Regions from separate parts of the Aeromonas crassostreae genome, predicted to be linked through region 1. Evidence: riboswitches for the same ligand, from Rfam matches in the RefSeq annotation. Region 1 holds a riboswitch; the other holds the start of a gene.
What was found. A riboswitch is a leader RNA that binds a small molecule or an ion and turns the genes downstream of it on or off. The one in region 1 is predicted to bind cyclic di-GMP.
Positions count from the first base shown of each region.

Region 2: linked by a shared signal. The riboswitch ahead of ACW5W4_RS08295 (glycosyl hydrolase family 18 protein) and the one ahead of ACW5W4_RS15605 (glycosyl hydrolase family 18 protein) in region 1 are both predicted to bind cyclic di-GMP.

Region 1 covers NZ_JBSTYM010000023.1:7,813-12,802, forward strand. Annotated here, with positions in the region: gene gltX (glutamate--tRNA ligase) at 1-539, shown strand, start outside; partial or broken gene ACW5W4_RS15575 (glutamyl-tRNA synthetase) at 570-674, shown strand; tRNA gene ACW5W4_RS15580 (tRNA-Ala) at 954-1,029, shown strand; tRNA gene ACW5W4_RS15585 (tRNA-Ala) at 1,058-1,133, shown strand; tRNA gene ACW5W4_RS15590 (tRNA-Ala) at 1,198-1,273, shown strand; tRNA gene ACW5W4_RS15595 (tRNA-Ala) at 1,346-1,421, shown strand; tRNA gene ACW5W4_RS15600 (tRNA-Ala) at 1,462-1,537, shown strand; cyclic di-GMP riboswitch class I at 1,899-1,982, shown strand; gene ACW5W4_RS15605 (glycosyl hydrolase family 18 protein) at 2,098-4,990, shown strand, end outside.
Region 2 covers NZ_JBSTYM010000008.1:51,021-56,010, forward strand. Annotated here, with positions in the region: gene ACW5W4_RS08290 (hybrid sensor histidine kinase/response regulator) at 1-2,490, shown strand, start outside; cyclic di-GMP riboswitch class I at 2,675-2,762, shown strand; gene ACW5W4_RS08295 (glycosyl hydrolase family 18 protein) at 2,878-4,990, shown strand, end outside.

The sequences.
Region 1 (4,990 bases):
AGTCTGCCTCCGCCTTCAACACCGACAAGCTGCTGTGGCTGAACAACCACTACATGCGCAGCCTGGATCCGGCCTATGTGGCCAAGCATCTGGCCTGGCACATGGAAAACCAGCAGATCGACACCAGCAATGGCCCGGCACTGGCCGACGTGGTGACCCTGCAGGCCGAGCGCTGCAACACCCTGGTGGAGATGGCCGCCCAGAGCCGCTATCTGTTCGAAGATTTTGAGGCGATCGACGAAGCGGCCGCCAAGAAGCACCTGCGCGGCGTCGCCGCCGAGCCGCTGGCTCTGGCCAAGACCAAGCTGGCGGCCCTGGAGACCTGGACCACGGAAGCGCTGCACGAGCTGATTGAAGCCACCGCCGCCGAGCTGGGTCAGGGCATGGGCAAGGTCGGCATGCCGCTGCGCGTGGCCGTCACAGGTCTGGGTCAGTCCCCGGCCATCGACGCCGTGATGGCACTGGTGGGCAAGGAGCGGGTGCTGGCCCGCATCGACCGCGCCCTGGCATACATCGAAGCGCGCATGGCAGCCGAGTAATTCAGAGCGCCGGTACGGGTCAGTCCCCCTCCTGGCATCGCCGACGCCGTGATGGCGCTGGTGGGCAAGGAGCGGGTGCTGGCCCGTATCGACCGGGCGCTTGCCTATATCGAAGCGCGCATGGCCGCCGAGTAAGTCTGCCGCAGTGTGTCATCGGTCTGGTCATGGCCGCTGAATAAACCCTGTTGCCGATGTGAAAGGGCTCCTGCAAAGGAGCCCTTTGTTTTTGTGTTGCGCTCAGATTCATGACATAAAACAGCGACATAGCGACGAGATTGACGGTAAAAACAGCTAACTGACTGAATTTTGACTAAACGCTTCAACGGGGGTTATTTTTGGGTTGACAGCAAAGCGGTCGATGCCTATCATGCGCCTCCGTTGCCAGAGATAACTTTGGTAGCGCCGAGGTGAGTTGGGGTTATAGCTCAGCTGGGAGAGCGCTTGCATGGCATGCAAGAGGTCCGCGGTTCGATCCCGCGTAGCTCCACCAAATTCTCCTCGAACAATCTGGAATCAAAGGGGTTATAGCTCAGCTGGGAGAGCGCTTGCATGGCATGCAAGAGGTCCGCGGTTCGATCCCGCGTAGCTCCACCAGGTTCCAAATTGACAATGCAGTACCCAGGGCAGTGTGGTGTGTATCACCCAGGCCGACCTTTGTGGGGTTATAGCTCAGCTGGGAGAGCGCTTGCATGGCATGCAAGAGGTCCGCGGTTCGATCCCGCGTAGCTCCACCACTATTTGATATTTGAATGGCAGAGTGAGGGCAACCGGCCGCCAGAACCGGTTGTCTAATGAAGAAAGAATTTGGGGCTATAGCTCAGCTGGGAGAGCGCTTGCATGGCATGCAAGAGGTCCGCGGTTCGATCCCGCGTAGCTCCACCAAATTCAGAGTGAAGGTCTTGACCTTGATTCGCCACAACTTGGGGTTATAGCTCAGCTGGGAGAGCGCTTGCATGGCATGCAAGAGGTCCGCGGTTCGATCCCGCGTAGCTCCACCAAATTCTCGTCACGAGAAGCAAAAAGGCCACCGTTATCGCGGTGGCCTTTTTGTCATGGGCGCGTCGGCGCCACGCCATGTTTTGCCTTATCCTGCATCCGGCGCTCGCCGGCCACTCCCATCAAGCACCAAATTCATATGGCGCCATGAGATGGTTCACAGTTTCGCGTCATCACCCCTTGCTTCATGATGGTGACAAATTTGCGGCGGCAGGCTGACATTGTGGTCATGTGCCAGGCGTTGGCGACACGATCGCAGCCGTTCGCCGGTTTCCTCATGACCGGGCAAACATATTTCTCTTTGTGAATGAAGATTGAGCATTTGCGTCGGACTTTCTATACTCGAGCCGTTCCTCACGGAACCCAGGTAAAGGGCAAACCGGCAGTGATGCCGGGACGCAAAGCCTCCGATCTGTCCCATCCGGGCCAGACAGCGGGGTTTCCCAGGGTGACATGAGGGTATGTGGCCCCGTCCAAGGCCTGTTGTCGTTCCCTTTTACCTCCCTGTTGCGATTGCGCTTTCCCGGTCTTAACGCCAAGACAAAACAAGGAAGATAACAATATGCAACAGATCTTGAGGCCCAGCAGGCTTGCCATGCTGGTCGCCCTTGCGGCCGTCCCTGCCTGGGCGCAGGCCGCTTACCCCGCCTATCAGGCCGGCACAGCCTACAAGGCTGGCGACATCGTCAGCAACGTCGGCAACCTCTACGAGTGCAAGGCATTCCCTTATTCCGGCTGGTGCGGGGCTTCCCCTTATCACTACGAGCCCGGTGTCGGCGCCGTCTGGGCCGATGCCTGGACCCTGTCTCAGGACCCCAATCCGCCCGGGCCCGAGCCGCTTGAGCTCGCCCTCTCTTCCCCCGCCGCAGGTAGCTCGGTGAGCGAAGGGGCCGAACTGGCCCTGGCCGTGACCCTGACTGGTGGCAACACAGCGGTCGCCCAGGTGGCCTACCTGGTGGATGGCAGCCAGGTAGCCCTGGCCACGGCCGCCCCCTGGTCCGCCAGATGGTCCGCCAGCGGCGTCGGCCCTCATCAGGTGACGGCCCGCGCCCTGGACAAGGATGGCAACAGCCTGGATGAAGCCCAGGCCGCCGTGACCGTGACCGCCGTGGTCGCCCCCGAGGCGCCTCGGGTCAGCATCGCCAGCCCCGCCGCGGGTGCCAAGCTGACCCTGGGCCGTGCCCTCACAGTGACCGGCAATGTGACCGACGCCAATGACGACGTCGCCAAGGTCGAGCTGTTCGTCGATGGCAAGAAGGTGGGCGAGGACAGCAGCGCCCCCTGGCAGCTGGGCTGGACCCCGCAAACCAAGGGCAGTGTCACCCTGACCCTGGTTGCCGTGGACAGTCAGAGCCTGTCCGACGAGTCGGCTCCCGTGTCGGTCAGCGTCGAAGAGGCCGCCCTGCCGCCCACCGGCGACAACCTCTCCTGCGACGTGCGCCAGATCTACCGCGCCGACGGCAGCGAGTGCATGGGGGATGACCATGGTCGCCGCGTCATCGGTTACTTCACCTCCTGGCGCACCGGCAAGAACGGCCTGCCCTCCTACCTGGTGGGCGACATCCCCTGGGACAAGATCACCCACATCAACTACGCCTTCGCGGCGGTGGACGAACAGAGTCACACCATCAAGGTGGATGATGCCGCCACCAAGCTGACCTGGGACGGGGTGCCGGGCGCCGAAATGGATCCCGAGTTCGCCTACCAGGGCCACTTCAACCTGCTGTCGAAGTACAAGAAGCAGTATCCGGACGTGAAGACCCTGATCTCCGTGGGGGGGTGGGCCGATACCCGTGGCTTCTACACCGCCACCACCAAGGGCGACTGTTCGGTCAACACTGCCGGCATCAACGCCTTCGCCGACTCGGCGGTGGGCTTCATCCGCCAGTACGGCTTCGATGGGGTGGATATCGACTACGAGTACCCCACCTCCATGAAGGATGCGGGCAACCCCAACGACTTCCCGCTCTCCAACCAGTGCCGCGGCAAGCTGTTTGCGAACTATGAAGTGCTGATGAAGACACTGCGCGAGCGGCTCGACAGCGCCGGCAGCGAGGATGGTCGCAAGTACATGCTGACCATCGCCTCGCCGGCGTCGGCCTACCTGCTGCGCGGCATGGAAAACTTCCAGGTCACCCAGTATCTGGATTACGTCAACCTGATGACCTATGACTTCCACGGCGCCTGGAACCACTTCGTCGGCCACAACGCCGCCCTGTTCGACAACAAGGCGGATCCCGAGCTGGCCCAGTGGGGCGTCTACAACCAGGCCCAGTTCGGTGCCATCGGCTACCTGAACTCCGCCTGGGCGGCCCACTATTTCCGTGGCGCCATGGCGGCGGGCAAGATCAACATAGGGGTGCCCTATTACACCCGTGGCTGGCAGGGGGTCACCGGTGGCACCCATGGCCTGGGTGGCAAGGCGGCGCTGCCGAGCCAGAGCGACTGCCAGCCGGGCACGGGTGGTAGCACCATTCCCTGCGGCAACGGCGCGGTCGGCATCGACAACATCTGGCATGATCTTGACAAGAACGGCAACGAGATCGGCGGTGGCGCCGTGCCCATGTGGCACGCCAAGAACCTGGAGCACGCGGCCAGCCTCGGCATCACCAGCATGCCGAGCTATGGCGCGGCCTGGGGGCTGGATGCCAACAACCCGGCCGATGTGATGCAGGGTCAGTACGTGCGTTACTATGACGACAAGGCCCACTCGCCCTGGCTGTGGAACGAGCAGAAGAAGGTGTTCCTCTCCACCGAAGATGAGGAGTCCATGGGTCACAAGCTGGACTACATCATCAAGCGCGGGCTGGGGGGCGTCATGTTCTGGGAGATGGCGGGGGACTATGATTTTGATCCCGCCAAGAACGAGTACGTGATGGGCAGCACCCTCACCAGCCTGGCGTATGACAAGTTCGCCACGGCGAGCAAGGCCAACTTGCAGCAGAACGATCTGCCTGCGCCTGCGGCCCAGCTCGACATCGGCGTCAGCCTCTCCGGCTTCAAGGAAGGGGATTCCAACTACCCCATCAACCCGACCCTCAAGCTCACCAACAACTCGACCCAGACCATACCGGGCGGCACCCGCATCGAGTTCCTGATGCCCACCTCCACCTCCGACACCATCACCGACCAGAGCGGCATGGGGCTGGCCGTGGTGGAGAGCGGCGGCAACCAGAACTCCGACGGCATCGCCAATGAGAAGGACTTCCACAAGGTGGCCCTGACGCTGCCGGGCTGGAAGGCCTGGGCGCCGGGCACCGAGGTGGAAGTGGCCATGACCTACTACCTGCCGGCCGCCGGTGTGCCGAGCGGCATGCGCCTGGCTGCCGGCAGCCAGACCATAGGCCTGAAGTCCGACTTCCCGGCCCTGGCCGAGGCGGTGCTGGGGGGCAGCAGTGGCGGTGACGGCGGCAGCGGTGACACCAGCTGCGCCAGCCAGAGCGTGGATCCGGCGG
Region 2 (4,990 bases), on a different contig from region 1:
GGCGGCACCTCGGCCGCCACCGGCATGGTGATCGTCTCCACCATCGCCCTGGCCATCATGGTGAGCAACGATCTGGTGCTGCCGGTGCTGCTGCGCCGCTTCTGGCAACGGGGGCGCGACGAGCGGCTGGTGCACCTGCTGCTGCAGGTGCGCCGCGGCGCCATCTTGCTGATCCTGCTGGCCGCCTGGGGGCTCTACCTCTGGCTCGGCGATCTCACCAGTTTGTCGCGCATCGGCTACCTGTCGTTCGGCGCCGTGGCCCAGTTTGCCCCGGCCCTGCTGCTCGGCCTCTATTGGCGTCACGGCAACCGCAAGGGTGTCTATCTGGGGCTCGCCCTCGGGATCAGCCTCTGGTTCATCACCCTGCTGGCCGAAAGTGGCCTGCTGGCGGGCTCCCCCCTGCAGGCCATGCTGGCGCCCCCCGACTGGCCCGCCTTTCGCGACCTGAGCCTGGGGGCCTGGTGCCTCTTCCTCAGCCTGCTGCTCAACCTGATCGGCTATGTGGCGGGCTCCCTGCTGACCCGGGCCGCGGTGAGCGAGCGGTTGCAGGCGGCCAATTTCGTCGGCCAGGCCAGCCGGGATGCCACGGCCCTCTATCAGGCCAAGGTGACGGTCAAGGAGCTGGAGATGCTGGCGGCCCGCTTCGTCGGCCCGAGCCGGGTCAAGCGCTCCTTCGGCCGCTTCGCCGGCGAGTCGGGGGGGACCCTGGCGCCCCAGATGCAGGCCAGTGCCGGGCTCATCGCCCACACCGAACGACTGCTGGCCGGGGTGTTTGGCACCTCGTCGGCCCGGCTGGTGCTGGCCTCGGCCCTGCAGGGACGCGACATGCAGCTCGAGGAGATCGCCACCATAGTGGACGAGGCCTCGGACGTGCTGAGGTTCAACCGGGGCCTGCTGCAGGGGGCCATAGAGCATATCGGCCTCGGCATCTCTGTGGTGGACAGGGAGCTGAGGCTGGTGGCCTGGAACCAGCGTTACATCGACCTGTTCCAATATCCGGTGGGGCTGATCCAGGTGGGACGCCCCATCGAGGAGATCATCCGCTACAACGCCGTCAAGGGGCTGTGCGGCCCGGGGGAGGTCGAGGCCCATGTGGCGCGCCGGGTCGGCTTCATGCGCCGCGGCAGCGCCCATCTCTCCTCCCGTGAGCGGCCCGATGGCCGGGTGATCGAGCTGCAGGGCAACCCCATGCCGGGGGGCGGCTTCGTGATGACCTTCGCCGACATCACCCCGTTTCGCGACGCCGAGCGGGTGCTGAGGGAGGCCAACGAGCATCTGGAGTCGCGGGTGGCCGAACGGACCCGTGAGTTGTCGGCCCTCAACAGCCAGTTGCGGGCGGTCAACGAGCAGGTGGAGCGGGCCAACCAGTCCAAGAGCCGCTTCCTGGCGGCGGTGAGCCATGATCTGACCCAGCCCCTCAATGCCGCCAAGCTGTTCACCTCCTCCCTGATCGAGACGCTGCCCGGGGAGGGGGAGGCGGCCCGCCTCGCCCACCACATCGACGATGCCCTGGGGGCCACCGAGGATCTCATCACGGATCTGCTGGACATCTCCCGGCTCGAGGCGGGCAAGTTCAAGGCCAGGAAGCTCGACTTTGCCCTGGCGGAGGTGTTTGACAACCTCAAGGCGGAGTTCGGGGTGCTGGCCCGGGCGGGGGGCATCGACTTTGCCGTGGTGGACACCCGGCTGGCGGTCCACAGCGATGCCCGCCTGCTGCGCCGGGTGCTGCAAAACTTTCTCACCAATGCGTTTCGCTACAACCCCGGCGGCCGGGTGCTGCTCGGTTGCCGTCGCCTGGGCCAGCAGCTGCGCATCGAGGTGTGGGACACAGGGCCCGGCATTCCCCAGGACAAGCAGGAGGCCATCTTCGAGGAGTTCCAGCGGCTGGATCACTCCCGCACCGCCCGCGAGCAGGGGCTTGGCCTGGGGCTCGCCATCGCCCGGGGCATCTCCCTGGTACTGGGGCATCCTCTGACCCTGCGCAGCTGGCCCGGCGCCGGCTCCGTGTTTGCCATCACCCTCAAGCTGGCCAGCCGTCCCCTGGTGGCCAGGACGACGCCCGCGCCCCTGCCTCGTCATGACAGCCAGCTGGCGGGGGTGCGGGTGCTCTGCCTCGACAACGAACCCGAGATCCTGGTGGCCATGGCCTCCCTGCTGGGGCGCTGGGGCTGCGAGGTGCGCTGCGTGCAGGATCTGGCCCAGGCGCAGACCCTGGTGGCGAGCTTCAGGCCCGACCTGGTGCTGTCCGATTACCACCTGGACGACGGCAAGACAGGGTTGCAGGCGCTGCACATGCTGCGCCTCGCCCTTGGCAGGGAGCTGGGAGGCATCATCATCAGCGCGGATCGCAAGAGCGAGTTGCAGGCCCAGATCCGCGAGCATGGCTATGGCTACATCAGCAAGCCGGTCAAGCCCCTCAAGCTCAGGGCGTTGATGAACAGCATGGTGGGAACCGGGAAACTTGATGATGATCACGAATTAACAAATTGATCATATGTGCGCCAACCTGGTTTTTTGCCGAGGATCCCGTCAGTAACCATGATTCACCCCCCATAAGCCGCCAATTCGAGTCATGAGTCCCCCCTGTGAAGCGGGGGGGACCGGCTGGGGGGTTTGCCTGAGCCTCCGGGGTGACCTATATTGCCCAGGCGATTTTTTTTATCGCGAATCAAGTTGTGCCAAAGGGCAAACCGGTCGAAAGGCCGGGACGCAAAACTTCCGGTCTAAGGGTCTGCCGTACCTAAGATAGCGGGGTCACCACAGGGTTGTGTTTCCCACCGGACGCCAAGCCGGGGCGGGGATGTTGTCTGTGTTACCTGTCTGACATGCGTTGCCTTTTTCGTGACAAAAATGAGAAACGAAATAAGGATATTCAACATGTTAAGTCCAAAACCTTCCCTGCTGGCCCTCCTGGTCGCCGGCAGCTTCGCCGCCTCGGCGCAGGCCGCCGCCCCGGGCAAACCCACCATAGGCTGGGGTGAGACCAAGTTCGCCATCGTCGAGGTGGATCAGGCCGCCACCGCCTACAACAAGCTGGTGACCGTCCATGCCGACGGCGCCCCGGTCAGCGTGAGCTGGAACCTCTGGTCCGGCGACGTGGGCCAGACCGCCAAGGTGCTGCTGGATGGCGTCGAGGTGTGGAGCGGCCCGTCCGGCGCCTCCGGCACCGCCAACTTCAAGGTGAGCAAGGGCGGTCGCTACCAGATGCAGATCGAACTGTGCAACGCCGATGGCTGCACCCGCTCCGATCCCAAGGAGATAGTGGTCGCCGACACAGATGGCAGCCACCTGGTGCCCCTCAATGCCCCGCTGCAAGAGAACAACAAGCCTTATGCCAACAAGTCCGGCAAGGTGGTGGGGGCCTACTACGTGGAGTGGGGCGTCTACGGCCGCAAGTTCACGGTGGACAAGATCCCGGCCCAGAACCTGACCCACATCCTCTATGGTTTCACCCCCATCTGTGGCGGTGACGGCATCAATGATGGCCTCAAGAGCATAGAGGGCAGCTTCGAGGCGCTGCAGCGCGCCTGCGCCGGTCGTGCCGACTTCAAGGTGGCCATGCACGATCCCTGGGCCGCCATCCAGATGCCTCAGGGCAACCTCAAGGACTTCGATGAGCCCTACAAGGGCAACTTCGGCAACCTGATGGCATTGAAGCAGGCCCATCCCGACCTCAAGATCCTGCCCTCGGTCGGCGGCTGGACCCTCTCCGATCCCTTCTATTTCCTCGGCGACAAGAGCAAGCGAGACACCTTCGTCGCCTCGGTCAAGGAGTTCCTCCAGACCTGGAAATTCTTCGACGGGGTGGACATCGACTGGGAATTCCCGGGGGGATCGGGGGCCAACCCGGACCTCGGTGCCCCGAGCGATGGGGTCACCTATGTGACCCTGATGCAAGAGCTGCGGGCCATGCTCGACGAGCTGGAGGCCAAGACGGGTCGCCAGTACGAGCTCACCTCGGCCATCAGCGCCGGTGGCGACAAGATAGCCAAGGTGGATTATCAGGCGGCCCAGCAGTACATGGACCACATCTTCCTGATGAGTTACGACTTCAATGGCGCCTGGACTAATACCGAGCTGGGTCACCAGACCAACCTGTTTGCGGCCAGCTGGGATCCAGACACCAAGTACACCACGGACAAGGGGGTCAAGGCCCTGCTGGATCAGGGGGTGACCCCGGGCAAGATAGTGGTCGGCGCCGCCATGTATGGCCGTGGCTGGACCGGGGTGAGCGGCTATCAGGCGGACAACCCCTTCACCGGCACCGCCACCGGCCCGGTCAAGGGCACCTGGGAGAACGGCGTGGTGGACTATCGCCAGATAGTGAACGACTACATGGGCGCCGGCTGGGAGCAGGGCTATGATGAGGTGGCCGAGGCTCCCTATGTGTTCAAGGCGAGCACGGGGGATCTCATCACCTTCGACAACGACCGCTCGGTCAAGGCCAAGGGTCAGTACGTGCAGGCCAATCAGCTCGGCGGCCTGTTCGCCTGGGAGATCGACTCGGATAACGGCGATATCCTCAACGCCATGCACGAAGGGCTGGGTCACGGTGATGGCACGGCTCCCGTCAACAAGCCGCCCATCGCCAATGCCGGGGCCGATCTGACCGTGACCGGCCCGGCCAGCCTGACTCTGGATGGCTCCGCTTCCCGGGATCCGGAAGGGACAGCCCTCACCTATGGCTGGCGTCAGCTCTTTGGCCCTCAGGTGACACTGAGTGGTACCGATCAGGCCAAGGCCAGCGTCAATCTCGATGGCGTCAGTGCGGATGTCACCCTGACCTTCGAATTGACGGTGACCGATGGTGAAGGATTGACGGCCAAGGACAGCGTGGTGGTGACCAACAAGGCGCCCCAGCCAAACCTGGCTCCGACCCTGACCCTGCCCGCCACGGCCAGCGTCGAGTCCGGCAAGCAGGTGAGCATCCAGGCCCAGGCGAGCGATCCCAACGGCGATGCCCTGAGCTATCAGTGGACTGTGCCCGCCG